3 regions of the Bacillus sp. KNSH39 genome follow, and region 3 is predicted to be linked to each of the others. Evidence: a T-box and tRNA genes for the amino acid it is inferred to sense, from the RefSeq annotation. Region 3 holds a T-box; the other regions hold tRNA genes.
What was found. A T-box is a leader RNA that pairs with one kind of tRNA and senses whether it is charged. The one in region 3 lies ahead of tyrS (tyrosine--tRNA ligase), so its partner is inferred to be a tRNA-Tyr.
Positions count from the first base shown of each region.

Region 1 (10,216 bases), 960 kb from region 3:
TCATAGTAAGCTAAATATTCTGTTCGCATTTCGTTTAATACTTGCCTTGTAACATCTCTCGTAACAATATAAATCCCAACAATTTCACCGTTCACAATAATCGGGATAGTTCTCAAAGAAATATATAGCTCGTACCCTTCTTTATGAACATATTTCTTTGAAACAATTTGTTTTGCTTTTCCTTGCATCGATCCCTTAAATATAATTTGAAAATCTTTTTCATATTCTTTATTAATGAATTCAAAAATAAATTTATTATTTAATTCCTCATACCGGTATCCAAATATTTCATACGTTGCCGGATTTGCATATGTAACTCTCCCTATAGAATCTATAGATATAATTGAGTCATTATTATATTCCAGTAACGACTTAAATAACATTTGTTTTTCCTCTATCTTTGTCTTCTCCTCAATTTGAGCTGTAATATCTCTTGTAATACAAATAACAAATTGACATATTCCTTCTTCGTCGCAGACAGGATTAAGTGAAGATTCATAATGTATCTCACCTTTTGGTAAATTGACTACATCACAAAAGGTGTGTGCTTTCGCTTCTCTCACTACTTTTGCATATTGCCTTTGCAATATCCCCGCTATATCTTTTGGTAATACTTCTGCAAAAGTTTTTCCATAGCACTCTTCGCTTAACCTAGCATAATCCATTCCTATTTTATTCACATACATATATTGAAACGTTTCATTATCAATAACTTTCAATATGAATACTAAATCTTGAATAGCATGTAATAATCCTTGTCTAATTAAATCCATATCTATCATACTTAAAAAGGTATTTTGATTACTATATTCTTCCTTCATATTTATCTCAACCCGTCTTATCTATTTTTAATCATATATCCCATTCTATATGATTATGTCCTCTCTTTTAAATGTATGATTATATATTATTTTTATTTTATAAAAAAAAGTCGCCATATGGCGACTTTTAATAAACGATTTCTAAATCTAATCCAGGGTAATTTTGTTGACGGAACGCTTCATAAATTAAAATTGCTGCTGTATTAGATAAATTTAATGAACGTACTTTATCTGTCATTGGAATACGTAAACAATGATCAAAGTTTTCTTCGATTACATTAGCTGGTAAGCCGTTTGTTTCTCTTCCAAATACAAAATAGTAATCCTTCTCACGCTTGCTATAGTCAAACGCTGTATGAGCTTTCTCGCCATACTTTGTTAAATAGAAGAATTCACCGTCTTTATTTTTTTCATAAAATTCTTCAATTGAATCATAATACGTAATTTTTACGTGCTGCCAATAATCTAATCCTGCACGCTTTAACATTTTATCATCCGTTGAAAATCCAAGCGGTCTAATCAAATGTAATTCTGTTCCAGTTGCTGCACAAGTACGAGCAATATTCCCTGTATTTGCTGGAATTTCTGGCTGATATAAAACAACATGTACTCCCACGCGATATTCACCTCTGTTTTTTGTCTACTACGTATTATACCACTTGAGCGAAAAATCTCTACCCATTAATAATATGAAAGAATTTATATTTCATTTGTGGTGTATATTTACTAGAGTCTTCATAGTTCCAATAACGTCGACGGCTATTCGCTGAATGTGCATTTACAAGCGGCATACCATCTGCATCTTTTGCTACTACAATCGTCGTATGATTCCATCTTCCGTCATCCTCGAAATCATAAGCAATGACATCTCCAAGAATAAGTTCTTCTGGCCTCTCTACCGCCTCTGCTCGAAGTCCTGTTGTAGCACCTGACAAATACCAATAAAAAGAATGTGCAACAGCCCAGCTCCAACTCCACTGATTCTCCCTTTGCCACCATCCTTTACGAATATTAGGATACCCGTTCATAGGTACTTCTCCAGTATGAAGACATTGAGAAATGAAATTCGTACAATTATCAGGGAAATTACGATACATAGGATTCCGGTCATCCCACCAACGCTCTGCATATTTCACTGCCTCTAAACGATTATACTGATAAGAACCGTACTTCTCTTTCGTAATATCCCTTTCTAATGTCTCACCCATTCTAATTTCTTCTGACACTTCAATAGCAGAATCGCCTATAATTCGACTATTATTTAAACAAACTCTTCGTTTTAATTGTTCCTCTTCAATATAAAATAATTCTTTATGCTTAATTAAATATTTAAAATGTATTTGATAATCAATTTCTTGATGGTCATTACTATTTAATTGTCTAATGAAAGAAACATCCGCAGTTGCTTTCACTATATGTGCACTACGCCTTTGAAACAATTGTTTCTTTCTCAGTGCCATTTGTAGTAAATCCTCAGCAATACCATCCACATTCGTTCTTTTCTCCGTTATATATGCTAAAAATTGTTGTACTTGGTTTTCAATCTTCGTTTTTACAACCATTCTGTCTCCCTCCCATATTACAATATGAAAAAGGGAAATATTATCTACTCTTTTTTCTGTGCTAACAATTCAAGCCCGCGATTCATTTCATGAAGCACTTCTTCATCTTTCTCACGTTCCATCGCTTTCTCAATCGCTTCGCCTACTCCATCTCCGCCAATTTTCCCAAGTGCCCATGCTGCCGTTCCGCGTAGTACCGGTCTTGGGTCATCTTTCATAACACCAATTAAATCTGGAATTGCCGATGCTTCTTTAAAATGTGCTAATGCTAAAATCGCATTTCTTTGCAGTGGTTTTTTCCCTCTCCATGACCCTGACATAATCCCATATTTCTCTTTAAAATCACGATTACTAATTGTTAAAAGTGGCGTTAATAATGGTTTAACTAGCTCAGGATCCGGCTCCATCTCAGGATGATTATGAAAATCCATTCCTTTGTTTTTCGGACAAACAGTCTGACACGTATCACATCCATATATGCGATTTCCTATTTTATCGCGATATTCTTCAGGTAGGAATCCTTTCGTTTGTGTTAAAAACGCAATGCACTTCTTCGAATCTAACTGTCCCCCCTGTATTAAAGCACCGGTAGGGCAAATATCGATACATTTCGTACAGCCTCCGCATTGATCTTCTATCGGCTTATCTGGCGGGAATGGAACATTTGTAATCATTTCCCCTAAGTATACGTACGAACCAAATTCAGGTGTAATAATAGAGCAGTTTTTACCGCTCCATCCAATACCAGCACGCTCTGATACAGCTCGATCACTTAATTCACCTGTATCAACCATGGACTTCACTTCTATATCGGGAAGTTTTTCAATTAAATATGCCTCTAATTTTTGCAAACGATCTCGTAAAACAAGATGATAATCTTGTCCCCAAGAAGCACGACAAAAAATCCCACGGCGTTCTCCACGCTTACTTAATGGTGCATTTTTTAATTTTGAAGGATATGCTAAAGCAATCGCAATAATTGATTTAGCACCCGGTAATAACAGTTGCGGATTCGTTCTCTTCTCTATATCAGGCTCTTCAAATCCAGATTGATAATTTAATTGTTGTTGCTGGATTAAGCGCTGCTTTAATTCCTCAAAAGGAGAAGCGCTCGCAAAGCCTATTTTATCTATGCCAATTGTTTTACTATACGCAATTACATCTTGCTTTAATTGTTCAAAATCCACTCTTAATCGCCTCCTCAGATGAATCCACCCCTTATGTAACCACTCTATTGGTTAGTAATTCACGTTTGGAATACTATCATTTACTTCTATTTTCGCATGTAATTATATTTTTCAAACATTAAAAAACGCAATGCCTCGTTTATCTCGGAAACGAAACACTGCGTTGATCACAATTTATAGAAAAACTTTTAATAAAATTTGGAGCGGGTGAAGAGAATCGAACTCTCGACCAGAGCTTGGAAGGCTCTTGTTTTACCACTAAACTACACCCGCAAATATGAATTACATATAAGATATTAGAATAACTTATGTAAAATAGTATAGCATGTAAAAAAAGTAGAGGCAAGAATTTTATCGAAAAAAGTCGAAAAAGTGATGAGAGACCTCATCACTTTTTCAATTCTTTATCAATTGCCTTCTTCATACTATCAAAATCAGGATTTGCAAGATTTCCGTTTACATATACAGAAGGAGCACCTTGAACTTTTAATTTTTGAGCACGATCTGAATCTTTACTTACTTTTTCTTTAATGTCTTTACTGTGTAAATCTTTCTTAAATTGCTCTACATCAACTTTTGGAAGTTTCTCTTTCACAATGCTAAGAAGCAAATCTTCTGTAATCCATTCTTCCGTATCTTTCTTTTGATTTTGATAAATCTCATCATAGAAAATCCAGAATGAATCTTTATCTTGTTTATAAATTGCTTCACCAGCTGCTGCACCTAAATCTGAGTCTTTTCCGATAAATGGGAAGTTAATAAAATATAACTGCACTTTGCCTTTATCAATATACTCTTCTTTTAATCGAGGTAATACTGTTACATCCCAAGTACGACAAGCAGGACATTTAAAGTCTCCAAATTCAACTACCTTAACTGGAGCATCATCTTTCCCTAAAGATTGTTGCGTAGAATAAGCAAACATCTCATTCCCTTTATCTTTTTTGTCATTTATGATGCTATACGCAATTGTTCCAATTACAATCAATACTGCGATAGAAAAAACTATACCAAGAGCCATGAGTTTATTTGATTTCATATACATTCCTCTTTAAATTCATATTCTGTATACAGCATTGTACACAATACACATAATATCAACACTTATATACGTCACGCAATGAACACGCTCACATAAATTACAAAAACACAATAATTGTGACGATATTGTGTCACAATTTGTCACAATTTATTCAAAAAAAGAAGCTCCTCTGTAGGAACTTCTCTTAACTTACTGCTTTTTTACGCGCGCTATTTAACATCGACTGCTCTATTTTTATATCATGACGAATTACCAATTTCTCACTAACTGCTTGAACATACTCATCATGGCTTATATAGCCTTCTTTCTCCATTAGTCTCAAAACGACATTACGTCTCTCTACTGCTTTATCATAATTTTGGGCAGGTGAGTAATAAGCAGGTGCTTTTACTACAGCAGCCATCATTGCACTTTCAGCCAACGTTAATTGGTTCACCTTTTTACCGAAGTAAAGGTTTGCTGCTTTTTCAATTCCCCATGCTCCTTCTCCATAATAAATATTACTTACATATAATTTTAATATTTCATCCTTCGTAAATGTGCGTTCAATTTTTTTCGTATAAAAAATCTCTTTCCACTTCCGAGAAAATGTACGTTCATTCGTTAAAAAGGCATTTTTAGATAGCTGCTGTGTAATTGTGCTTCCTCCTTGCACGACACCACCAGCCTTTATATTCTCAACAGAGGCCCTAATAATTGCTATATAATCTAAACCGTTATGATGATAAAATCTTTTATCTTCTGTCGCAATAAATGCATGTGTTAATGATTCTGGCACCTCTAACTTAGCCGGTACATGTAATTTACTAATATCACTTTTCTCAATCATTACATTTCCAATGAATAATAACGTACAACTTAACAATAATAATAATATAATGGCTTTATAAAAAAGTTTAGTCATTGGATTTAATGCAACTTTTTGATGATAGTTCACCCTAGATAATACTCGTTCTTTCATCTTGAACACCTCTTTTCCACACAGCATATAACTCTTACTTTAAGAATACATTGTTGTAAAAAAATATCCCATCGATTTCTCTTACACGTACCTTACATCATTGTAAGGTATAAAGTGAAACTTTAATCGGTCCTCATTAATCAAGCTTACTGCCTAGCAAATAGTGGGATAAAAAAGTATTGTATCACAGTCTTTTTTTATCTACTATTCATCTGAAATATTGAATATAGGTTATGTTAAAGTACGAATAACCAATAAAAGAGAAACCCTTAAGACTATTATATTTTCACTTTACACTTTAATTATATCATCTACAAATATATATACTTTTGACTATCTAGTAATCTAAATGTATATAACATATAGATTTATTATACAGAACAAACGTTCTTAAAATCAATACTAGTGCTACTATTATTTTGACCTTTTTCTTAAACAGTATACAAAAAAAGAGTAGTGATTCGAATGTATCTCAAATCGGCTACTCTTTTCTTTACAATCTTCCTATTAAATTATACGGCTGTACTTCCCACGTTTCATACGGAATAAAATGTGTTGCTCTCATTGCATCAAGCGTTCTGGATTTCATATGAGGACGCGTTATATACTCATCTATGTTCTCTTCATTTAAATCAACAAATTTAGCCTCTTGTATTTCTTCAGGTTGAATTTTTATTTCACCACTTATATATGCTACTTTAAAAACAACAGCTAGAATATGCATAGAAGTATTATAATAAACGCCTGTAATTCCGATAGGCTTCACCGTTAACCCTGTTTCCTCTTTTATTTCCCTACAGACAGCTTGATCGAGCGCTTCGCCTTCTTCTACCTGTCCTCCTGGCAACTCCCACGTATCAGCTCGCCAGTGCACTTTTGTTAATAACACTTCATTTTTTCCATTTGTTAAATAACCGGCTACAGCAACGATATGCTTTGGTGTCTTATGTTCCATATTAAGCCTCCTAGAGATAATGAATATTTTATATATCCCTATAATTATATTCCCTACCTACAACAAAATACCTTTAATACTTCATCACCTTAATTAACTTCATAAAAAAGACCCTATCCGCTAAGCGAAAAGGGTCATCTATCGTATTACTCTCCTAAGTCTACGTTGTGATAAACTTGTTGAACATCTTCTAAATCTTCTAATGCATCAACCATTTTCTCAAATTGTGCTTGAGCATCTTCAGGAAGTGTTACATCACTTTGTGCAAGCATTGTTAATTCTGCAACTGTAAACTCCTCAACGCCAGCACCTTTAAGTGCAGATTGTACTGCATGAAATTGATCTGGTTCAGCATACACGATAACAGAATCTTCTTCTTCTAGAATGTCACGTGCATCTACATCTGCTTCCATTAAAATTTCAAGAACTTCATCTGATGTTTTACCTTCAAGGCCGATAACAGCTGTCGCATCAAACATGTAAGCTACAGAACCGTTCACACCCATATTACCACTATTTTTGCTAAATGCAGCTCGTACATCTGCTGCAGTACGGTTTACGTTATTTGTAAGTGTATCTACAATAACCATAGCTCCATTTGGTCCGAATCCTTCATAACGAAGCTCGTCATAATTTTCTTCTGAACCGCCTTTTGCTTTTTCAACTGCACGATCAATAATTGTTCTTGGAACATTGTATGTTTTCGCACGCTCTAATACAACTCTTAGTGCTTGGTTTGATTCTGGATCTGGCTCGCCTTGTTTTGCTGCCACATAAATTTCACGCCCAAATTTCGCGTATATACGGCTTGTATTTGCATCTTTTGATGCTTTTTTGTCTTTAATATTGTTCCATTTACGGCCCATACTTTCCACTCTCTTTCCCGTTTTAAATCTACATAAAAATATTAATATGAAATATAATGTGTGTTCAACACATTTTTAAAAGAAATATAAAAAGTTCATTTTTGATTCATATTACAGACATAATATAAATCACTATCATTTTGTTCTTTCGACAAGTTATATTATACATGAATTCCTACGTTTATTACGAATTTTAGAAGCACATAGTATAATTTAACAAAAAGACTCTAACATTTCTGTTACAGTCTTTTTATATTGCCAATAAACATTTCCATATTATTCCCATAATTGTTTTCTATTGTTGTACAATAAAAATAGGAAAAAATTTGAAGAAAAGATGGAGGGTGAATTATGACACATTCCAAAGACAAAAAATCACATGCTTTTAAAGGAATAGGAGAGAAGTTAAACCCAACTATCTATCAAGTGAGATTCATGAAATTAGATGAACCAATTCGATTTGAGTCGTTTCCTGAATTAAAGGAATTAGGAGACTGGTTGAGTACTTCAACGCACATGTGGTCATGCCACTCAACTATGTACAAATACAACAGAGAAGAGTTTGAAAAGAAGTTCTTAGAAATTACGAAATTAACAGCTGATCATGTACTAATATCTACTGGTGGCGTCGGATTTAACTTCATGTCACCAGGTTGGAGAAATTCTCTATAAAATAATGAAATTATATAAAGGGATAAAAATTTATCCCTTTATTGTTTTGTAGCTTTCCCCAACTGTATCGCATGTACTAAATGAATAAGTTTACCTTAATCATTTATAACCATTTCACCAACACACCATTTTTGCTTATTTTATAGTATGATGAAAACATAAAAAGACTCTACACATTTGGTGTAGAGTCTTTTATTACGCCGTTCATGATACCGATGGTCGGGGTCGAACCGACACTCCCGAAGGAACACGATTTTGAGTCGTGCGCGTCTGCCAATTCCGCCACATCGGCACAAAAGAAAAGGCGGCAACCGGATTTGAACCGGTGATAAAGGTTTTGCAGACCTCTGCCTTACCACTTGGCTATGCCGCCATATTAAATTTTATTGGAGCGGAAGACGGGATTCGAACCCGCGACCCCAACCTTGGCAAGGTTGTATTCTACCACTGAACTACTTCCGCAAAAATGGCTGGGCTAGCTGGATTCGAACCAGCGCATGACGGAGTCAAAGTCCGTTGCCTTACCGCTTGGCTATAGCCCATCGAATTCTTACTTAATTATATGTAAGTATCCATTAGATTATTTGTAATTTTTAAAATAAAAATGGGGCGACTGATGGGAATCGAACCCACGAATGCCGGAGCCACAATCCGGTGCGTTAACCACTTCGCCACAACCGCCATGTTGTGTAAATATATTTGGCAGGGGCAGTAGGAATCGAACCCACACTGGAGGTTTTGGAGACCTCAGTTCTACCTTTAAACTATGCCCCTATGTAAATGGTGGAGGGGGGCAGATTCGAACTGCCGAACCCGAAGGAGCGGATTTACAGTCCGCCGCGTTTAGCCACTTCGCTACCCCTCCGAAACTTACATGGTGCCGGCTAGAGGACTTGAACCCCCAACCTACTGATTACAAGTCAGTTGCTCTACCAATTGAGCTAAGCCGGCGTATTTTATTAAAATAAATGGTGGCTCGGGACGGAATCGAACCGCCGACACGAGGATTTTCAGTCCTCTGCTCTACCGACTGAGCTACCGAGCCTTATTAAAATGGCGGTCCCGACCGGGGTCGAACCGGCGATCTCCTGCGTGACAGGCAGGCATGTTAACCACTACACCACGGGACCATTTGGTTGCGGGGACAGGATTTGAACCTGCGACCTTCGGGTTATGAGCCCGACGAGCTACCGTGCTGCTCCACCCCGCGATAATACTATTCATATAAAATTTATATGGTGGAGGATGACGGGATCGAACCGCCGACCCCCTGCTTGTAAGGCAGGTGCTCTCCCAGCTGAGCTAATCCTCCAAAGTGGTGACCCGTACGGGATTCGAACCCGTGTTACCGCCGTGAAAGGGCGGTGTCTTAACCACTTGACCAACGGGCCAAATATTATAAATCCTATGGCGGAGAGCAAGGGATTCGAACCCTTGATACGCTTGTGACGTATACACGATTTCCAATCGTGCTCCTTCGGCCAACTCGGACAGCTCTCCAATGGCTCCGCAGGTAGGAATCGAACCTACGACCGATCGGTTAACAGCCGATAGCTCTACCGCTGAGCTACTGCGGAATAATATTGCCTGGCAACGTCCTACTCTCACAGGGACAAGGTCCCAACTACCATCGGCGCTAGAGAGCTTAACTTCCGTGTTCGGTATGGGAACGGGTGTGACCTCTCTGCCATCATTACCAGACATTATTCTTTTGAGACAATCATTATTATAACTTATTTACTTTAAAAGTCAACAAGTTTTTTATGTTCTCTCAAAACTAGATAACATTGCTACATATTATATGGTTAAGTCCTCGATCTATTAGTATTCGTCAGCTCCACATGTCACCATGCTTCCACCTCGAACCTATCAACCTGATCATCTTTCAGGGATCTTACTAGCTTACGCTATGGGAAATCTCATCTTGAGGGGGGCTTCATGCTTAGATGCTTTCAGCACTTATCCCTTCCGCACATAGCTACCCAGCTATGCCCTTGGCAGAACAACTGGTACACCAGCGGTGCGTCCATCCCGGTCCTCTCGTACTAAGGACAGCTCCTCTCAAATTTCCTACGCCCACGACGGATAGGGACCGAACTGTCTCACGACGTTCTGAACCCAGCTCGCGTACCGCTTTAATGGGCGAACAG
Region 1 is NZ_JBQXYO010000001.1:4,392,518-4,402,733, reverse strand. Features, by position in the region: partial or broken gene ACUL40_RS22555 (sensor domain-containing protein) at 1-821, opposite strand, end outside; gene trmL (tRNA (uridine(34)/cytosine(34)/5-carboxymethylaminomethyluridine(34)-2'-O)-methyltransferase TrmL) at 949-1,437, opposite strand; gene ACUL40_RS22545 (amidase domain-containing protein) at 1,496-2,383, opposite strand; gene queG (tRNA epoxyqueuosine(34) reductase QueG) at 2,428-3,570, opposite strand; tRNA gene ACUL40_RS22535 (tRNA-Gly) at 3,770-3,843, opposite strand; gene ACUL40_RS22530 (DsbA family protein) at 3,959-4,609, opposite strand; gene ACUL40_RS22525 (transglycosylase domain-containing protein) at 4,797-5,573, opposite strand; gene ACUL40_RS22520 (NUDIX hydrolase) at 6,067-6,528, opposite strand; gene ACUL40_RS22515 (YebC/PmpR family DNA-binding transcriptional regulator) at 6,675-7,394, opposite strand; gene ACUL40_RS22510 (DUF3884 family protein) at 7,746-8,066, shown strand; tRNA gene ACUL40_RS22505 (tRNA-Leu) at 8,277-8,358, opposite strand; tRNA gene ACUL40_RS22500 (tRNA-Cys) at 8,369-8,439, opposite strand; tRNA gene ACUL40_RS22495 (tRNA-Gly) at 8,454-8,528, opposite strand; tRNA gene ACUL40_RS22490 (tRNA-Gln) at 8,534-8,608, opposite strand; tRNA gene ACUL40_RS22485 (tRNA-His) at 8,672-8,747, opposite strand; tRNA gene ACUL40_RS22480 (tRNA-Trp) at 8,767-8,840, opposite strand; tRNA gene ACUL40_RS22475 (tRNA-Tyr) at 8,848-8,931, opposite strand; tRNA gene ACUL40_RS22470 (tRNA-Thr) at 8,942-9,017, opposite strand; tRNA gene ACUL40_RS22465 (tRNA-Phe) at 9,036-9,111, opposite strand; tRNA gene ACUL40_RS22460 (tRNA-Asp) at 9,121-9,196, opposite strand; tRNA gene ACUL40_RS22455 (tRNA-Met) at 9,200-9,276, opposite strand; tRNA gene ACUL40_RS22450 (tRNA-Val) at 9,303-9,378, opposite strand; tRNA gene ACUL40_RS22445 (tRNA-Glu) at 9,383-9,457, opposite strand; tRNA gene ACUL40_RS22440 (tRNA-Ser) at 9,475-9,566, opposite strand; tRNA gene ACUL40_RS22435 (tRNA-Asn) at 9,569-9,643, opposite strand; rRNA gene rrf (5S ribosomal RNA) at 9,652-9,767, opposite strand; rRNA gene ACUL40_RS22425 (23S ribosomal RNA) at 9,868-10,216, opposite strand, start outside.
Region 1: it encodes a tRNA-Tyr, which carries the amino acid that the T-box ahead of tyrS (tyrosine--tRNA ligase) is inferred to sense. The anticodon was not compared.

Region 2 (10,216 bases), 580 kb from region 3:
GCTGAGCTGTGATGGGGAAGCTCCTTATGGAGCGAAGTCTTTGATTCCCCGCTGCCAAGAAAAGCTTCTAGCGAGATAAAAGGTGCCTGTACCGCAAACCGACACAGGTAGGCGAGGAGAGAATCCTAAGGTGTGCGAGAGAACTCTGGTTAAGGAACTCGGCAAAATGACCCCGTAACTTCGGGAGAAGGGGTGCTTTCTTAACGGAAAGCCGCAGTGAATAGGCCCAAGCGACTGTTTAGCAAAAACACAGCTCTCTGCGAAGCCGTAAGGCGAAGTATAGGGGGTGACACCTGCCCGGTGCTGGAAGGTTAAGGAGAGGGGTTAGCGTAAGCGAAGCTCTGAACTGAAGCCCCAGTAAACGGCGGCCGTAACTATAACGGTCCTAAGGTAGCGAAATTCCTTGTCGGGTAAGTTCCGACCCGCACGAAAGGTGTAACGATTTGGGCACTGTCTCAACCAGAGACTCGGTGAAATTATAGTACCTGTGAAGATGCAGGTTACCCGCGACAGGACGGAAAGACCCCGTGGAGCTTTACTGTAGCCTGATATTGAATTTTGGTACAGTTTGTACAGGATAGGCGGGAGCCATTGAAACCGGAGCGCTAGCTTCGGTGGAGGCGCTGGTGGGATACCGCCCTGACTGTATTGAAATTCTAACCTACGGGTCTTATCGACCCGGGAGACAGTGTCAGGTGGGCAGTTTGACTGGGGCGGTCGCCTCCTAAAGTGTAACGGAGGCGCCCAAAGGTTCCCTCAGAATGGTTGGAAATCATTCGTAGAGTGCAAAGGCATAAGGGAGCTTGACTGCGAGACCTACAAGTCGAGCAGGGACGAAAGTCGGGCTTAGTGATCCGGTGGTTCCGCATGGAAGGGCCATCGCTCAACGGATAAAAGCTACCCCGGGGATAACAGGCTTATCTCCCCCAAGAGTCCACATCGACGGGGAGGTTTGGCACCTCGATGTCGGCTCATCGCATCCTGGGGCTGTAGTCGGTCCCAAGGGTTGGGCTGTTCGCCCATTAAAGCGGTACGCGAGCTGGGTTCAGAACGTCGTGAGACAGTTCGGTCCCTATCCGTCGTGGGCGTAGGAAATTTGAGAGGAGCTGTCCTTAGTACGAGAGGACCGGGATGGACGCACCGCTGGTGTACCAGTTGTTCTGCCAAGGGCATAGCTGGGTAGCTATGTGCGGAAGGGATAAGTGCTGAAAGCATCTAAGCATGAAGCCCCCCTCAAGATGAGATTTCCCATAGCGTAAGCTAGTAAGATCCCTGAAAGATGATCAGGTTGATAGGTTCGAGGTGGAAGCATGGTGACATGTGGAGCTGACGAATACTAATAGATCGAGGACTTAACCATATAATATGTAGCAAATGTTATCTAGTTTTGAAGGAATATATATTAAAATTTCTTCTTGACATTTCGAAAGAAATGTTTATAATGGTAAAAGTCTGGTAATGATGGCAGAGAGGTCACACCCGTTCCCATACCGAACACGGAAGTTAAGCTCTCTAGCGCCGATGGTAGTTGGGACCTTGTCCCTGTGAGAGTAGGACGTTGCCAGGCTAATATTATTCCGCAGTAGCTCAGTGGTAGAGCTATCGGCTGTTAACCGATCGGTCGTAGGTTCGAGTCCTACCTGCGGAGCCATTATGCTTCCATAGCTCAGCTGGTAGAGCACTTCCATGGTAAGGAAGAGGTCACCGGTTCAAGCCCGGTTGGAAGCTTGGGAATAGGTTTAAAACTTTTTTGGCCCGTTGGTCAAGTGGTTAAGACACCGCCCTTTCACGGCGGTAACACGGGTTCGAATCCCGTACGGGTCACCACTTTTGGAGGATTAGCTCAGCTGGGAGAGCACCTGCCTTACAAGCAGGGGGTCGGCGGTTCGATCCCGTCATCCTCCACCATATATATTTAAAATGTCGGAGGGGTAGCGAAGTGGCTAAACGCGGCGGACTGTAAATCCGCTCCTTCGGGTTCGGCAGTTCGAATCTGCCCCCCTCCACCATTTTCTTTAAAATAACCTGAGAGGGTTTATTTTTTTGAAAAGATAACCATACTAGTAAATATTAATGGGCTATAGCCAAGCGGTAAGGCAACGGACTTTGACTCCGTCATGCGCTGGTTCGAATCCAGCTAGCCCAGCCATTTACGAGCCATTAGCTCAGTTGGTAGAGCATCTGACTTTTAATCAGAGGGTCGAAGGTTCGAGTCCTTCATGGCTCATCATTTTTGCGGAAGTAGTTCAGTGGTAGAATACAACCTTGCCAAGGTTGGGGTCGCGGGTTCGAATCCCGTCTTCCGCTTAATTAATAAGGGGCCTTAGCTCAGCTGGGAGAGCGCCTGCCTTGCACGCAGGAGGTCAGCGGTTCGATCCCGCTAGGCTCCATCTAAATAAAAAAGCTTACATCATACGATGTAAGCTTTTTTTGTGTTTAAAAAGACAACTTTTATACTTGTCGTTTAAAATGAAGAAAACGTAAAAATAAGGGATGGGGAGATAATTGTGAAAGTTGTTATTGCATCTGATTCATATAAAGAAAGCCTAAAAGCTATAGAAGTATGTGGAGCTATTGAAAGAGGTTTTAGAGCAATTTTTCCTAATGCAGAGTATGTGAAAATACCAATTGGAGATGGAGGAGAAGGGACGGTTGAATCACTTGTTGATGCTACAGGGGGGAGAATTATATCAATTAGTGTGACAGGACCGCTTAGAGAAGGTATACAAGCTTTTTATGGCATTTCTAAAGATAAAAAGACAGCGTTTATTGAAATGGCAGCAGCATCAGGATTACAGCACGTTCCAGTTGAAAAGCGCAACCCACTTATTACAACGACAAAAGGAACAGGAGAACTTATATTACATGCGCTAGATCAAGGAGTGGAGTACATAATTTTAGGACTTGGAGGAAGTGCTACAAATGATGGCGGGGCAGGTATGTTAGAGGCTTTAGGAGTAAGGTTTATAAATGGTAAGGGTGAAGTAATAGATCCATCTGGAGGCACATTACACTCGATTGTTACTATTGATTTTTCACGAATGGACCCACGCTTAAAGGGGGTAAAGATAGAAGCGGCATGTGATGTGGATAATCCATTAGTCGGAATGCAGGGAGCATCTTTCGTATTTGGGAGACAAAAGGGTGCAAATATCGAGATGATGAAAGAGCTAGATGAGAATTTACAACATTATGCGAATATGCTTAAACGATATGTATCTTTTGATGTATCTGAAATACCTGGTGCAGGGGCAGCGGGAGGAATGGGAGCGGCTGTTATTTCAGTGTTAAAGGGAGACTTGCGTAGGGGCATTGAAATTGTATTAGATTATACAAATTTCGATAAACATATAGAAGATGCACATCTTATTATAACTGGTGAAGGTAGAATAGATAAACAAACTGCATATGGAAAGGCTCCTGTGGGTGTTGCGGGGCGTGCAAAACGTTTTTCTGTGCCTGTAATTGCTATTGGAGGGTCTGTATCATCTGATTATTCAGCTGTGTACGAGAAAGGAATAGATGCGGTATTTAGTATCACAACGAGACCGATGACACTAGAAGAAGCATATAAAGTAGCAGAAGAAAATATTGAAATGACAACGAAGAATATTGCAACAGTATGGAAAATAGCATCAGAAAAACACTTCTAAATATAGGAGTGTTTTATTATTATTATTTAATAATAGTGATTGCGATTGTTTCATTAAGTTAACTTTATACATAGAATAGTCTTAAAATTTGGTTTTCAACGTGAATATAAGTGAATAAATTGTATATCCATACAGAAAAATGTCGAGTTGAGTCAGACTATATAAAAGATTTAAAATATTTAGTGAAGGCATAAAAGGGGGATACTATCTATGAAAAAAGAAATCTCAGTTATTGGAGTTCCAATGGATTTAGGACAGATGCGTCGTGGAGTTGATATGGGACCGAGCGCGATCCGTTATGCAGGGGTAATTGAAAGAATTGAAGAAATTGGATATGACGTTAAAGATATGGGAGATATATGTATAGAGAGAGAAAAAGAGATAGATGAAAATACAAAATTAAGAAACCTTACACAAGTTGCAACTGTATGTAATGAATTAGCAAGTAAGGTGGATCATATTATAGAAGAAGGTCGTTTTCCACTTGTATTAGGTGGTGACCATAGTATTGCTATCGGTACATTAGCTGGTGTAGCAAAACATTATAAAAACTTAGGCGTTATTTGGTATGATGCACACGGTGATTTAAATACAGAGGAAACTTCACCATCTGGAAATATTCATGGTATGTCACTTGCAGCAAGTTTAGGTTATGGACATTCTTCACTTGTAGATTTATACGGAGCATATCCAAAGGTGAAAAAAGAGAATGTCGTAATTATCGGTGCGCGTGCATTGGATGAAGGAGAAAAAGATTTCATTCGCAATGAAGGTATTAAAGTGTTCTCAATGCATGAAATTGATCGTATGGGGATGACGGCTGTGATGGAAGAAACAATCGCATATTTATCTCATACCGATGGTGTACACTTATCATTAGATTTAGATGGTCTTGATCCTCATGATGCACCAGGTGTTGGAACGCCTGTAATTGGCGGTCTATCTTATCGTGAAAGTCATTTGGCGATGGAAATGTTAGCAGAAGCTGATATTATCACATCTGCTGAATTTGTTGAGGTAAATACGATTTTAGATGAGAGAAATAGAACGGCAACAACAGCAGTTGCTTTAATGGGTTCTTTATTCGGTGAAAAACTAAAATAAATGTAAGAAAAGCAACTGAGAAGTTGCTTTTTTTATTTGAAAATAAGCGTATAATAATGATTTATATTATACTGTACAATAAAAATGTTTGACATCTTACCAATTTGAGCTAAAGGGGGTTGTTTGTAATTGTCGTTTGTTTCATGTATGGTATAATTAACTAGTTGTTGGAAATACATACAGATAGAGCATAAAACAATATTTCAATATATGGATAGAATTGCTCGTAAGTAGGAGGAAGGGATAGCATGCCTTTTGAAGATACGACCATTTTGAAATATCTTAGTACGGCATTAGATATTGCCATTGTATGGTTTATTATATATAAGCTAATTCTTATAATCCGAGGGACGAAGGCTGTTCAACTTTTAAAAGGGATTACAGTTATTATCGTCGTTAAGATGATCAGTATTTTCCTTGAATTGCGTACGCTATCTTGGCTAACTGAACAAGTATTAACGTGGGGATTTTTAGCCGTTATTATTATCTTTCAGCCAGAATTGCGAAGAGCACTTGAGCAGCTAGGGCGCGGGAGTTTATTTTCGCGTGTTGGAACGCATGAGGATGATGAACCTGAAATGGTTGCAACAGCGATAGCAAAAGCAACCGAATATATGGGGAAACGTAGAATTGGTGCATTAATTACTTTGTCAAAAGAGACCGGTATGGGTGATTATGTGGAAACGGGTATTCCGCTTAATGCAAACGTATCATCGGAATTACTTATTAATATTTTTATTCCAAATACACCTCTTCATGACGGAGCGGTAATTATGCAAGGAAGTACAATTAAAGCAGCAGCATGCTATCTTCCATTATCAGAAAGTCCGTTTATTTCTAAAGAATTAGGAACTAGACATCGTGCTGCAATGGGAGTTAGTGAAGTTACTGATAGTATTACAGTAGTTGTGTCTGAAGAAACTGGTCAAATTTCTTTAACGAAAAATGGTAAGTTGCATCGTGATTTGAAGACAGAACAGCTGAAAGATATGTTATTAGCTGAATTTAGTGGAAACGAAAAAACGACTTCTTCGTCTTTATGGAATTGGAGGAGAAAGCGTCATGGATAAGTTAATGGAGAATCATTGGTTTTTAAAAGGGATCTCATTACTATTGGCGTGTATGCTTTTTATGTCAGCGACGTTAACTGAAAAAAATACGACATCAGGTATATTACCTTTTGCAAATGATACGAAAGAAACATTAACTAATTATGCTATTAATCTTAAGTATGATGAGGAGAAATATATTGTAAGTGGTATTCCGGCAGAGGGCGTTAAAGTAAAATTAGAAGGCCCAAAAGCATCAGTTGCTACAGCAAAAGCAAAAAAACAATTTGACATACCGGTTGATTTGCGAGATAGTCCAAAAGGAACTTATGAGATTTCTTTAAAAACGAACGGGCTTCCAGATGATGTGAAAGGAACAGTTCAGCCATCAACAATTAAAGTTACTCTTCATGAAAAGGCGAGAAAATATGTTCATGTAGATCTGAAATTATCAAATGAGGATCAGATGCCAGCGGGGGCTACTCTAGAAAAATCAAGCCTTAAACCGGATACTGTTGAGGTAGTTGGGACGAAAGAAGAAATTGAAAGCATTTCCTCTGCCAAAGCGTATGTTGATTTAAAAGGTGTTAATAAAACTGTTACAAAAACGCCCGAAGTTACATTATACAATAAAGAAGGAAAACGTTTAAATGTAAGAACAAGTCCATCTAAGATTAGTGTAACGTTGAATGTGGCAACGCAAACTACAGCCAATAATACTGAAAAAACTGTTCCTGTAACGTATACGAAGAAGGGGAGTTTAGCAGAAGGATTGGCGGTTACAAATATCAGTGTTGAACCGAGAGAAGTAACGATAGCTGGTCCAAAAGATATTTTGGATAATATACAATCGCTAGAGGGGGTCGAAGTAGATCTTAGTCAATTGACAGAGTCTACAACATTCGATGCCTCTGTTTTATTACCCAAGGGTGTAACAAGTGCAAAACCGAATCAAGTGAAGGTTTCGGTGGGAGTGCAAAAAACAAAACAAACGAAAACAAAAACGATTGATGGTATCCCAATCCAGAAAAATGGACTGTCTAAAGATGTTACTGCTCAGCTACTTTCGCCGCAAGATGGAAAGATAAGTGTTGATATTTCAGGAGAAGCAAGTATAGTAGATAAAATAACAGCTGCTCAAATAACAGCGGTAATTAATCTGCAAAATGTATCCTCAGGGACGAAAGATATTTCCATTCAAGTGAGCGGTCCTGGTAATATTTCAATAGAGCCAAAACAAAAAAGTGCTAAAGTTACTATTGTGAAGAAAGAAAAACCAGATAAAGAAGTACAGGGTAACGGTCAACAACCGGATTCAAATACGGATCAAGAAAATCAAAATGAGAAACCAAAAAATCCTGAACCTGATTCAGAAAAAGAACAGGAAAAGAATCAAAACCAAAATCAAAATCAAGATAAAGATAAAGAAACGAGTCAAGAACCAACAGTAGATAATCAAAAAGAGCAAGAAAAAGGAGCGAATCATAATGGGTAAATATTTTGGTACAGATGGAGTACGCGGAGTTGCAAATAAGGAGTTAACACCTGAATTAGCTTTCAAAATTGGACGTTTTGGTGGTTATGTATTAACAAAAGATACAGATCGTCCAAAAGTAATTATCGGTCGTGATACACGTGTATCTGGTCATATGTTAGAAGGAGCTTTAGTAGCAGGTCTATTATCAACTGGAGCAGAAGTAATGCGCCTTGGCGTTATTTCTACACCGGGCGTTGCTTATTTAACAAAAGCACTAGATGCACAAGCGGGTGTTATGATTTCTGCATCTCATAATCCAGTACAAGATAACGGTATTAAATTCTTTGGTTCAGACGGCTTTAAATTAACAGATGAGCAAGAAGCTGAGATTGAAGCTTTATTAGACAAAGAAGTTGATGAACTACCACGTCCGACAGGTACTAATCTTGGACAAGTGAGCGATTACTTTGAAGGTGGACAAAAATATTTACAGTACATTAAACAAACTGTTGAAGAAGATTTCTCTGGCCTACATATCGCTTTAGATTGTGCACATGGTGCAACTTCTTCTCTAGCTCCATACTTATTTGCAGACCTAGAAGCTGATATTTCAACAATGGGAACTTCTCCAAACGGTATGAATATTAATGAGGGTGTAGGATCTACACATCCAGAAGGCTTAGCTGAATTGGTAAAAGAAAAAGGTGCGGACATCGGACTTGCTTTTGATGGCGATGGCGACCGTTTAATTGCTGTAGACGAAAAAGGAAACATCGTTGACGGTGATCAAATTATGTTCATTTGTGCGAAATATATGAAAGAAACTGGTCAATTAAAACATAATACAGTTGTTTCAACTGTTATGAGTAACTTAGGTTTCTACAAGGCACTTGAAGCAAATAATATTACAAGTGATAAAACAGCAGTTGGTGACCGCTACGTAATGGAAGAAATGAAGCGTGGAGGTTACAACCTAGGTGGAGAACAATCAGGCCATATTATCTTACTTGATTACATTACAACTGGTGATGGAATGTTAAGTGCACTTCAACTTGTAAACATCATGAAAATGACGAAAAAGCCATTATCTGAGCTTGCAGGAGAAATGACGAAATTCCCACAATTGTTAGTAAACGTTCGTGTAACAGATAAAAAATTAGCATTAGAAAATGAAAAAATTAAAGAAATTATTCGTGTTGTAGAGGAAGAAATGAACGGTGATGGCCGTATTCTTGTTCGTCCATCTGGAACAGAGCCACTTATTCGTGTAATGGCAGAAGCACCAACACAAGAAGTTTGTGATGCATATGTACATCGCATTGTAGAAGTTGTGAAAGCTGAAGTTGGCGCTGAATAATTAGCTGAATTTATATGAAAAAGGAGCACAAAAAGTGCTCCTTTTTCATATGTTTTATAGACGATGAAAAAAATTTCATTGACGGTTTATCCATGTTTGTTATAAGATGGTCTTGTTCTTTTTCTCAAAGGAAATATTGTAAATTATAAAAGCGCCAGAACTACAAATAGTGTAGTTGACGAGGTGGGGTTTATCGAGATTTCGGCGGATGACTCCCGGTTGTTCATCACAACCGCAAGCTTTTACTTAAATCATTAAGGTGACTTAGTGGACAAAGGTGAAAGTGTGATGAGAGAAGAGGAACGGATGAAAACTAGCTGTATAAGTATATACGGACTTAAACCCAATCGAGAGGAAGGTGAAAGCCGTTACAAGCTTACAGGGCTAGCAATATGTAATCCGTTTTTTAGTATAAATAAAAATGGTATCGGACTATGTCGTTACATGTTCGCAGAGCAGTGTAAGCATTTGTAACGGCGACTAAACATGTGTGGAATCGTAGGATTTATTGGAGAGCAAGATGCAAAGGAAATTTTATTAAAAGGTTTAGAAAAGTTAGAATATCGTGGATATGATTCAGCAGGTATTGCAGTACAAGCAGAGAACGGTGTTGTTGTATACAAAGAAAAAGGCCGTATCGCAAAACTTCGTGAAATCGTAGATGAGAACGTAGCAGCAAGCGTGGGTATCGGACACACACGCTGGGCTACACACGGTGTTCCAAGTAAAGTAAACGCGCATCCGCATCAAAGTACATCAAAACGCTTTACATTAGTTCATAACGGTGTAATTGAAAACTATGAATTAGTGAAAAAGGAATATTTACAAGATGTAACGTTCGTAAGTGAAACAGATACAGAGGTTATCGTACAGCTTATGGAACAACAAGTGAGCACAGGATTAAGTGTAGAAGAAGCGTTCCGTAATACGCTATCTCTTTTACATGGCTCTTATGCAATCGGATTACTTGATGCTGAAAATCCAAACATGATTTATGTTGCTAAAAACAAAAGCCCGCTATTAGTAGGTGTTGGTGACAACTTTAATGTTGTGGCAAGCGACGCTATGGCGATGTTACAAGTTACAGATCAATTTATTGAGTTAATGGATAAAGAAATCGTAATCGTAACGAAAGAAAGTATTACAATTAAAAACTTACAAGGTGAAACGATTGAACGTGCACCGTTTACAGCGGAATTAGACGCAAGTGATATTGAAAAGGGAACATATCCTCATTTCATGCTTAAAGAAATCGATGAGCAACCACTTGTAATCCGTAATATAATTCAAAAGTATCAAGATGAAAATGGCGAAATTGAATTAAATCAAGACATCCGCAATGCGATCTTAGATAGCGATCGTATTTACATCATTGCATGTGGAACGAGTTATCATGCAGGTCTTGTTGGAAAACAATTTATCGAGAAGTTTGCAAAAATGCCAGTTGAAGTACACGTGGCAAGTGAATTCTCTTACAACATGCCATTATTAACAGAAAGACCATTCTTCATTTACATTTCACAAAGTGGTGAAACAGCTGATAGCCGTGCAGTACTTGTGCAAACAAATGAAATGG
Region 2 is NZ_JBQXYO010000001.1:4,012,905-4,023,120, forward strand. Features, by position in the region: rRNA gene ACUL40_RS20560 (23S ribosomal RNA) at 1-1,360, shown strand, start outside; rRNA gene rrf (5S ribosomal RNA) at 1,452-1,567, shown strand; tRNA gene ACUL40_RS20570 (tRNA-Asn) at 1,577-1,651, shown strand; tRNA gene ACUL40_RS20575 (tRNA-Thr) at 1,656-1,728, shown strand; tRNA gene ACUL40_RS20580 (tRNA-Glu) at 1,753-1,827, shown strand; tRNA gene ACUL40_RS20585 (tRNA-Val) at 1,833-1,908, shown strand; tRNA gene ACUL40_RS20590 (tRNA-Tyr) at 1,926-2,009, shown strand; tRNA gene ACUL40_RS20595 (tRNA-Gln) at 2,075-2,149, shown strand; tRNA gene ACUL40_RS20600 (tRNA-Lys) at 2,155-2,227, shown strand; tRNA gene ACUL40_RS20605 (tRNA-Gly) at 2,236-2,307, shown strand; tRNA gene ACUL40_RS20610 (tRNA-Ala) at 2,318-2,390, shown strand; gene ACUL40_RS20615 (glycerate kinase) at 2,508-3,653, shown strand; gene rocF (arginase) at 3,864-4,757, shown strand; gene cdaA (diadenylate cyclase CdaA) at 5,006-5,827, shown strand; gene ACUL40_RS20630 (CdaR family protein) at 5,820-7,301, shown strand; gene glmM (phosphoglucosamine mutase) at 7,294-8,640, shown strand; gene ACUL40_RS20640 (hypothetical protein) at 8,929-9,114, shown strand; gene glmS (glutamine--fructose-6-phosphate transaminase (isomerizing)) at 9,127-10,216, shown strand, end outside.
Region 2: it encodes a tRNA-Tyr, which carries the amino acid that the T-box ahead of tyrS (tyrosine--tRNA ligase) is inferred to sense. The anticodon was not compared.

Region 3 (10,216 bases):
TGGATAGACTGCGTTCCTTTTATGTCAATTGTAATCTCTTCATTTGGCTCTGCATAAATTCCAGTCGGTTCATTAGCGGAAAGTTTCCAAGTAACTCTTAAACGATTATTTTCTTCTTCTACGCTACCTTTCCCCGGCAACTGAAATACTCTCTGCTCAAATTTATTCTCTTCTAATTTCCCACCTTTATTCTCTTCCAAAGGCGCCGCATATCCTTTTGATGCTTCGAAAGCTACTGGTGATAATAATGTAGATATACATATACCTGCTACTAATACCCTACTCTTTTTCTTCTTTGACATAATCTGTGTCCCCTGTCCTTTTTTTAGACAAACCATCCTATATATTCGTTTAATGAAAAATCCTATTATCTTTATAAAAACATTTAACGAATAGACTAACACCTCGCGCACCTGTATCTATTACTACCGCATTTCCCTCCATGTATTCGCTTTCTTACATTGTACAATTTTTATGTAATATCCCCTCCTCACTTCTCTCTATTTGTGATGAGTTCTCTTGCTACATAAAAAAGAGAATAGTAAAAGATATTTTTCAGTATTGTCATCTATACATCTAAAAATGTGAACAACAATAGAGTTTTACATTTTCTTCATATATGACCATCTATAGGTAGTTTTTCCAACTGAATTGTACACGCTTTACACTTTGTTTGATAGCCTCTCTAATTAGAATAATGTTACAATTTCGTGAATAAAATCCATTTATTGTAACGTTTAGATTTATCCATATTTTATTATTTTTAAATACTTCTTCAAACGTTAAAATAGTGTTTCACTCGATTAATTATTATCTTGATATATCTTTAAAGAATTCATATGAAAAAGCATTGGCATATACCAATGCTTTTTCATTATCTCTTTTGATTCGGTTTATGCGGTTCATTTGGAGTATATGGCTTATTTGGTTTATTTGGAGCCTCAGCCTTTTTCCAACTTACCGCTAACTCTGGACTTGTTTTTTCTTCACTACGCTCAAGTAATACTACTGCATTTTGAATAGTCGGTGTACCTTTATGCGCAATCCCTTGTAATTTCGTTAAATTTCCTGATACTTTAAAGCTAAATCCACCAGCTGGTGTTTGTTTCGGAATTAAAATGCGGAACTTTTCTCCTACATTAAATTCTGTTTTTGTTTCGCCTTTTTCATTTGCAAATTTCACGCCCGCTGGTGCACCTGTTGCTTGCACTTTATACGTTCCGCTTTTTGCATTTGTTTCTACTGTATATAAGCCTGTTTCAAAGAAATCATTTTTTAAGACTGCTTCTTGTTCTTCTGTAGGAGTTACACTCATCGTAATTTCTTGTAGCTCTTCGCTAGCGTTTGCTTTTGCAACGATATCTTTTGTTACTTTCTCTACATTTTTATTTCGGAAATCTAAATCATTAACATCAATTTGTTTTAACGCATTCCATACTGCAAGCTGCGTTGCGTAATGCGCCTCTCTCCAATCAGATACCCCTAATTCTTGTGGACTCTTTTGTGGATATCCATTCAATAGTACACGGTACACATTAATATCCACTTTCCCCATTTCCGGTAAATCTTGACCGCTTGGAGATTTCAAATCTACATTTAAGCAAAAAGCAATTTTGCCATCTGCCGTTTTAATAAGCTCTGTTCGAATTGGCTTCTTCTTGGACTTACTATAACTCCAATTCATTTCATACTTTGTATGGTCCATCACTTCTGCGAATGCTTTTTGAAGTGGGAATAACACAAATAAAACACTTAAAAACATAGCTAAAAGTTTGAACGATTGCTTTATATTCATGTTTACAGCCCCTTAATAACAAACTTAATACTAAGTAGTATTTATTTAGAAACTATTTTTATGCACAAAAAAAGAGTGCTTTTAAGCACTCTTTTTTCTTACCTTAATCTTAGAAATCGAAGTTATCAGGATCTGGACCAACGCGATGATTTTGATTTAACGCATCGATTTTTTCCATATCTTCTTTCGTTAATTCAAAGTTAAATACATCAGCGTTTGCAATAATACGGTGTTCTTTCGTTGATTTTGGAATTGTGATTACTCCATTTTGAAGATCCCAACGTAAAATAACTTGAGCTGTTGTTTTACCGTGTTTCTCAGCAATCTCTTGTAATGTTTCGTTATCTAATAATTGACCTTGCATTAGTGGTGACCATGCTTCCATTTGAATACCTTGTTCTTTACAGAAAGCTTGTAGTTCTTTTTGTGTTAAACGAGGGTGGTATTCTACTTGGTTAATCATTGGTTTAATTTCTGCATCTTTCATTACATCTTGTAAGTGATGGATTTGGAAGTTACTTACACCAATTGCACGTACGCGCTTTTCTTTATAAAGTGTTTCTAGCGCTCTCCATGTATCTTTATATTTTCCTTCTGAAGGCCAGTGAACAAGATATAAATCTAAATAATCTAGTCCTAATTTTTTTAGACTCTCTTCGTATGCAGCGATTGTTGTTTCATACCCTTGATCTGCGTTCCATACTTTTGAAGTAATAAATAATTCTTCTCTTGCAATACCAGTCGCTTCAATACCTGCACGAATTCCTTCACCTACAGCTTTTTCATTTCCGTAAATTGCAGCTGTATCGATGCTGCGGTATCCTGCTTTAATTGCTGATTTTACAGCTTCTACAAGTTCTGGTCCTTCTTCTACTTTAAATACACCTAAACCGAACCAAGGCATTTCTACACCGTTATTTAATACTGCTTTACTTTGTAAGTTTTTCATTTTATTTTCTCTCCTTTTATTTTACTTGATCTCTTTTTTCTAATGTCATGCTCCACGCTGTTAAAATAACAGCGGCTACTACCATAAGGCCACCTACCCAAGCAGTATGGATTAATCCTAATGAATTCGTTACAAGGCCACCTATATAAGAACCTAAAGCGATCCCTCCGTTAAATGCGGCAATATTAATTGCTGAAGCAACATCAACCGCACTCGGAACAAAGCGCTCTGCCAATATAACTACATATACTTGTAGCCCCGGAACATTCATAAATGCGAATAGTCCCATGAAAATAATTGTGATTAATCCAGCTACTTTAAATGGCGCTGTAAATGTTAAAACAAATAATATAATCGCTTGAATCAAGAACATGTAAAATAGCGCTCGAATCGGATTATGATTCGATAATTTTCCGCCGACCATATTCCCTATCGCAATTGCGATTCCATACACTAATAAAATGATAGTAACAGTACTTGCTTCAAATCCTGTTACTTCTTGTAATAACGGAGATAAATACGTAAATGTTACGAATGTACCGCCGTATCCAAGTGCAGTAATAATGAAAACAAGTAATAGTCTTCCATTTTTAATTAATTTAAATTGATCACGAAACGATACAGGTACACCATTTTTTAAATTAGATGGGACGAGTATACTGTTTGCGATGAAAGCAATAATTCCAATTACAACAATCGCCATAAATGACGCTCTCCAGCCAAATTGTTGACCGATAAATGTTCCAATTGGCACACCAGTAATAGTCGCAACTGTTAATCCAGTAAACATAATCGCAATTGCGCTAGCACGTTTATTCTCTGGTACGATTGCAGCTGCAATTGTAGATCCAATTGACATAAACACACCATGTGCAAACGCAGATACAATTCTTGCAATAATTAATACAGTGAAGCTTGTTGCTACCGCCGCAATGCCATTACCAATAATGAAAATAACCATAATCCACATTAATAATGTCTTTCGCGACATACTAGCCGTTAACGCTGTTAAAACAGGAGCTCCTACCGCTGCTCCTAACGCATATAAGGAAACCGTTAAACCGGCTGTTGTAACCGAAACATTTAAATCTTTTGAAATAGATGGTAGTAAACCGACACTAATAAACTCGGTCGTACCAATCCCAAACGCACTAATTGCTAGCGCTAATAAAGCAAACATACTTCTTCGGCTCGTCTGAGCTTCCGAAGATGGTACTGTATATGAACTCAATTGAATTCCTCCTTATTACAAGAAATCCAATCATAATAGTATGATAAAAAGGCCCTTTTATCTTCTAAAAAATATATTTCATACTTACAAATGCTATTATGAATGGTTTCATTCCTTTTTTGAAGAACGCACTTTAAAGTACGATAGGCACTAAAAAGTAACATAGTCACTTTTTGGTACCGTACTACTCATTTGCCTCTTACATGTGCTATTATGAAACATATTTAACATAATAAAAAGTACGTACTTTAAAGTGCTATAGGTACTAAAAAGTAACATTTGTATGATTTAACTTATTTTACTTACAAAGGGAGGATTTCATATGAAGAAATACAATATTCCTGTAGAGGCGACTTTAGAAGTTATCGGCGGAAAATGGAAGGTTGTTATCCTTTGTCACTTAACGAAAGGTACAAAGAGAACGAGTGAACTAAAACGTTCCATGCCTGGTATTACACAAAAAATGTTAACACAGCAATTACGTGAATTAGAAGACGACGGGGTCATTCAAAGAAAAGTATACAACCAAGTCCCACCGAAAGTAGAATATTCTCTTACCGACTACGGTTGGTCTTTAGAATCCATTCTTGATTCTCTTTGTTCTTGGGGCGAATGCCATCTTGAAAAAGAAGGTAACACATCGATGCTAATTGCAGAAGGTGAATAATAGGAAAAAGGAAAAAACGAACATGAATTTGTTCATTTTTTCCTTTTTTTCTTTATATATATGTACATTTCTAACTGGAACAAAATATTTTATACGCTTTCATACCTTGTCAGCACTACGTTATACACTCAATATCAAATAATTAGGAATCATTTTTATGTTAACATAGGTGTATATAGTATATAATATAGGATATATATTATATACACTTTCCGGTAACGGAGCTTTTCCATTATGCGGACAAGCCATGTATCGGACAGTTCATAAATAATAAGTAAGACGTTATGGTTTTAGATTTATGTCAGCTTACTTGCTGTCATAAATTTAAAGGCATTTTATTGTGTTTTGTGAAACTTTGTATAAAGTTTCGTAACCGTTTACTATCTTACTTATAAAAAATAAGAGTATTGCTATCGTAAAGGAGAATTGGAGATGCCAGAAACTATGACTCAAACAAAGCCAGAACAAGAAACTGTACAAATTTCTGCTAGCCAAGGACAACTTGATGTACTTGATCAGTTGTTAAAACCTGAGGTACAAGAATCATTAACAACACTAGTAGAACAGCTTCCAAAATTAACTGAGCTTGTTAACATTTTAACTAAGTCTTATGACTTCGCTCAAACTGTTGCTACTGATGAAGTATTAAAAAGCGACACTGTTGGTGCAATCACAGAGCTTGTAGAACCTGTAAAAGATACAGTGAAAAGCATGGCTGCTACTGCAATCGAAGCGAAAGATCGTGCTGACGAAAGCAACGAAGTTATCGGCCTGTTCGGTCTATTAAAATTATTAAAAGATCCACAAGCACAAAAAATGTTCCGCTTTGTGAACGCATATCTTCAAATTAGTGCAGAACGTAACAATAAATAAGTTAACTTATAACAACAATTAGTAAAGACGGGGGATATCATACTATGTCAAAACAAATTGTCATCTTAGGCGCTGGTTATGGCGGTCTTCTTGCCGCTTTAAACGTACGTAAATATTACAGTAAATCAGAAGCACAAGTTACAGTGATTAACCAATACCCAACGCACCAAATCATCACTGAACTACACCGCCTTGCAGCTGGTAACGTGTCTGAGCAAGCAGTTGCAATGCCACTTACAAAGCTTTTCAAAGGTAAAGATATCGATCTTAAAATCGCAACAGTTGAGTCATTCTCAGTTGATAGCAAAGAAATCAAACTAGCTGGCGGCACTACTTTATCTTACGATGCACTTGTAGTTGCTTTAGGAAGTAAAACTGCTTACTTCGGTATTCCAGGACTAGAAGAAAACAGCATGGTATTAAAATCTGCTGCTGATGCAAACAAAATCTACAAACACGTTGAAGACCGTATTCGTGAATACGCGAAAACGAAAAACGAAGCTGATGCTACAATCGTAATCGGTGGTGGCGGATTAACTGGCGTTGAGCTAGTTGGTGAGCTTGCTGACATTATGCCTAAACTTGCAAAAAGCCACGGCGTAAATCCAAAAGAAGTGAAACTTCTTCTTGTTGAAGCAGGTCCAAAAATCCTTCCAGTATTACCAGACCACTTAATCGAACGTGCAACTACTAGCCTAGAAGCGCGCGGCGTTACATTCTTAACTGGTCTTCCTGTAACAAACGTTGCTGGCAACGAAATCGACTTAAAAGACGGTCAAAAACTTGTTGCTAACACATTCGTTTGGACGGGCGGCGTACAAGGTAACCCATTAATCGGTGAATCAGGTCTTGAAGTTAACCGTGGACGTGCAACAGTTGATGCATACCTACAATCTACTTCTCACAAAGACGTATTCGTTGCTGGAGACAGCGCTGTTGTCTTCGCTCCAGACGGACGTCCATACCCACCAACTGCACAAATCGCTTGGCAAATGGGTGAGTTAATTGGATACAACTTATACGCAGCACTAGAAGGCAAAGCATTCGAAGAGTTCGCACCTGTAAACTCTGGAACACTTGCTAGTCTAGGACGTAAAGATGCGGTTGCTACAATTGGAGCAAGCAATACTCCACTTAAAGGCTTACCAGCATCATTAATGAAAGAAGCAAGTAACGTTCGTTACTTATCACACATTAAAGGTCTATTCAGCTTAGCTTACTAATCTGAATATAAGCCCGAATCATGCCCTGCATGGTTCGGGCTATTTTTATCCCGCATTAACGGGCAGTAAAACCTCCACCTTAAAATACAGTGAATGCAGGGATGAAGTTGGAAGATTAACTGCCCGTAAAAGCCCGATTGGTTCAACTAATAATCAGTGGGGAGGAACACCCCCCACTGATTAAAGTTTCACTTTATCCGTAATTTTCTCTAACTTATTTATTCGGCAGAAGAATCGTATAACCCTTTTAATTATCTAAATTTACTGATTATTTTATGTCCAAATTGTGTATACGAAAAGATGGAAGTATTCTTCCTACTCCCATCCTTTCACACAAACTATTCGCCTAACTTCACAAGGCTGTAATTCTTCTTCCCTTTACGGATAATAATAAATCGTCCATCAAATGAATTTTCTACAGTAACATCCGTACCCACATCTGTTACTTTCTCACCATTCATAGAAATCGCGCCATTATTAATATCCTCACGTGCTTGTCGTCTAGATGGTTCAATTCCTAAATCAACTAGCCACTCTACGATGTTTTTCGTCTCTTTTGAAGACTGGAATGTTGGCATCTCTTTAAAACCTTGTTCAATTTCATCAGCTGTTAACGATTTAATATCTCCGCTAAATAACGCTGCTGTAATTTTCACAGCTTGCAGGAATGCTTCTTCTCCATGAACGAATTTCGTCATTTCTTCTGCTAGTACTTTTTGTGCTTCACGTTTATGAGGCTCTGTTTCCACCTTAACCGCTAATTCATCAATACGCTCTTTCGTTAAGAACGTAAAGTATTTCAAGTATTTAACGATGTCACGGTCATCTGTATTTACCCAGAACTGGTAAAATTCAAACGGTGTCGTTTTTTCAGGATCAAGCCAAACCGCACCACCCGCTGATTTACCAAACTTCGTACCGTCCGATTTTAATAATAACGGAATCGTTAATCCGAATACTTTCGCCTCATGACCCTCTAACTTACGAATTAAATCTAAACCACTCGTAATATTTCCCCATTGGTCACTACCACCAATTTGCAGTTGAACATCCTCTTTCGTGTATAAATGATGGAAGTCCATCGCTTGCAAAATTTGGTACGTGAATTCCGTGAAAGAAATACCTGTATCCAAACGGCTTGCTACAATATCCTTCGCTAACATGCTATTGATGCTAAAGTTTTTCCCGTAATCACGTAAAAACTCAATAATATTTATTTCATGTGTCCAATCATAGTTATTTACCATCTTCACTTCGCTATTTCCACCAAAATCAAATAGCTTTTTCATTTGTGCTGTTAACGCATCTACATTATGCTGAACCACTTCTAACGTTTGAAGTTGACGCTCTGATTGACGTCCACTCGGATCACCAATTGTTCCTGTTGCCCCGCCAATTAAAATAACAGGATGATGACCAGCTAATTGGAATCTCTTCATCATCATAAACGGAATCAAATGTCCGATATGCATACTATCACCAGTCGGATCAACTCCGCAGTATAGTGAAATCTTTTTCTCTTCTACTAACTTACGTAAGCCTTCTTCGTCAGTCTGTTGATTAACGGCGCCGCGCCATTCTAACTCATCAATGATATTCATCTTTTGTCATCCCCTTTATTTTTTTAAAACAAAAAATCCCTATGTCTATGACATAGGGACGATTATTCACCGTGTTACCACCCAGTTTGTATAAATAGCATAGCTACTCATACCACTCTTAGCAATAATATCGATTGCCAGTCCGCTTAGCATTACCTAAGATACTCCAGAGTGTAATTCACAAGTTTGTTTGTGCTAGGTTCCAGCAACCCCTAGCTCTCTCGTTAACAGTGACAAACTGCTACTGGGCTCTTTCAACGTATGTTATTTGTTAAATTATTAGCCATTATATTGAATTGAAAACAAATTGTCAACAATACCCAAATATTATTTTAAAATAATTCATATCTTCATACGTATTTCTTTATTCCTTATCTTCTCCAATAATCCTTACTTCTCGCTCCAACTTCACGCCAAATTTCTCTTCAACTGTCTTTTGTACGAAGTGAATTAAATCGATGTAATCTTGTGCTGTTCCGTTATCAACATTCACCATAAACCCAGCGTGTTTTAAAGAAACTTCTACTCCACCAATTCGCTTACCTTGTAGTCCTGAGTCTTGAATTAACTTACCAGCAAAGTTATTTGGTGGGCGCTTAAATACGCTACCACATGAAGGATATTCTAGAGGCTGTTTTGACTCACGTTTAAACGTTAAATCATCCATTTTTGCTTTAATTTCTTCATGTACACCTTCTTCAAGTTCAAATCTCGCTTCAAGAATAATGTAATGGTTGTTCGCAAATACACTCTTACGATATCCAAATTCAAATGCTTCTTTCGTCAAAGTACGTAGCTCTCCATCACCTGTCATTACGACAGCTTCTGTTAATACAAACGAAATTTCACCGCCGTATGCACCAGCATTCATATATAATGCTCCGCCAACTGAACCTGGAATACCACAAGCAAACTCAAGACCCGTTAAGTTATGGTCTAAGGCAATACGTGATACGTCAATAATTGCTGCACCACACTGTGCTACAATCGTCGTTCCTGTTACAGTAACACCTGTAATATGAATTAAACTTACTGTAATCCCGCGAATTCCACCATCTTTAATAATGACATTCGATCCATTTCCTAAAAACGTAACTGGAATATTATATTCGTTCGCATATTTGATAACTTCTTGAATTTCATCATAATTTGTAGGCGCAACAAAAACATCTGCTTTTCCGCCAACTTTAATATGCGTATGATTCTTTAACATTTCATCTTGTTTAACATGTCCTTCAGGCAATACCGTACTTAAATATTTATAAACCTCTTGCATATTCATTTTACGATTCCTCTATTTCTATATTCATTTTATCCCGTTATACGGGCCCATAATATCCCCACGTACATGAAAGAACCTAAAGTGGTGGATACAGTGTACCCAAAATCAATTCGAGACACCTATAAACCTCTTAATTTATAAGAGGTGCCACTCATATTAAAATATATATTGCATAATAAAGCAACCCAAATGGACTACTAAACTTGACATGTCATCAGAAAGACAACAATTTGTAAAATATGTGACTTTTTCAAAACACTATCCCTCAGTATCTTACTATACCACACAAAAAGAAAGTGGTATTTTTTTGTACTTTTTACTTTATTTACATCAATAAAAAAAGAGCACATCCGACAGAATGTGCTCTTTCTATACTCTTTATATTACTTTTCGTTCTCTTCTTTTTCTTTATCAAACCATAACAGCTCATCGTTATCAACTTCACCATTATAATTGATTAAAATTTCTTCTCCTGCTTTTATATCCTTATAAGCATAGAAGTTAAACGTATGGTTCTCGAAGACAATATCATACGTTGCATTCGGTGTATATGAATGATTAAATAACATACCGTATCCTAAAAGGATTGCCGTAT
Region 3 is NZ_JBQXYO010000001.1:3,429,874-3,440,089, forward strand. Features, by position in the region: gene ACUL40_RS17630 (putative mucin/carbohydrate-binding domain-containing protein) at 1-302, opposite strand, end outside; gene ACUL40_RS17635 (thioester domain-containing protein) at 875-1,795, opposite strand; gene ACUL40_RS17640 (aldo/keto reductase) at 1,905-2,744, opposite strand; gene ACUL40_RS17645 (MFS transporter) at 2,761-3,924, opposite strand; gene ACUL40_RS17650 (winged helix-turn-helix transcriptional regulator) at 4,298-4,642, shown strand; gene ACUL40_RS17655 (DUF1641 domain-containing protein) at 5,075-5,515, shown strand; gene ACUL40_RS17660 (NAD(P)/FAD-dependent oxidoreductase) at 5,560-6,738, shown strand; gene tyrS (tyrosine--tRNA ligase) at 7,077-8,339, opposite strand; T-box leader at 8,391-8,606, opposite strand; gene murB (UDP-N-acetylmuramate dehydrogenase) at 8,704-9,621, opposite strand; gene ACUL40_RS17675 (SET domain-containing protein) at 10,005-10,216, opposite strand, start outside.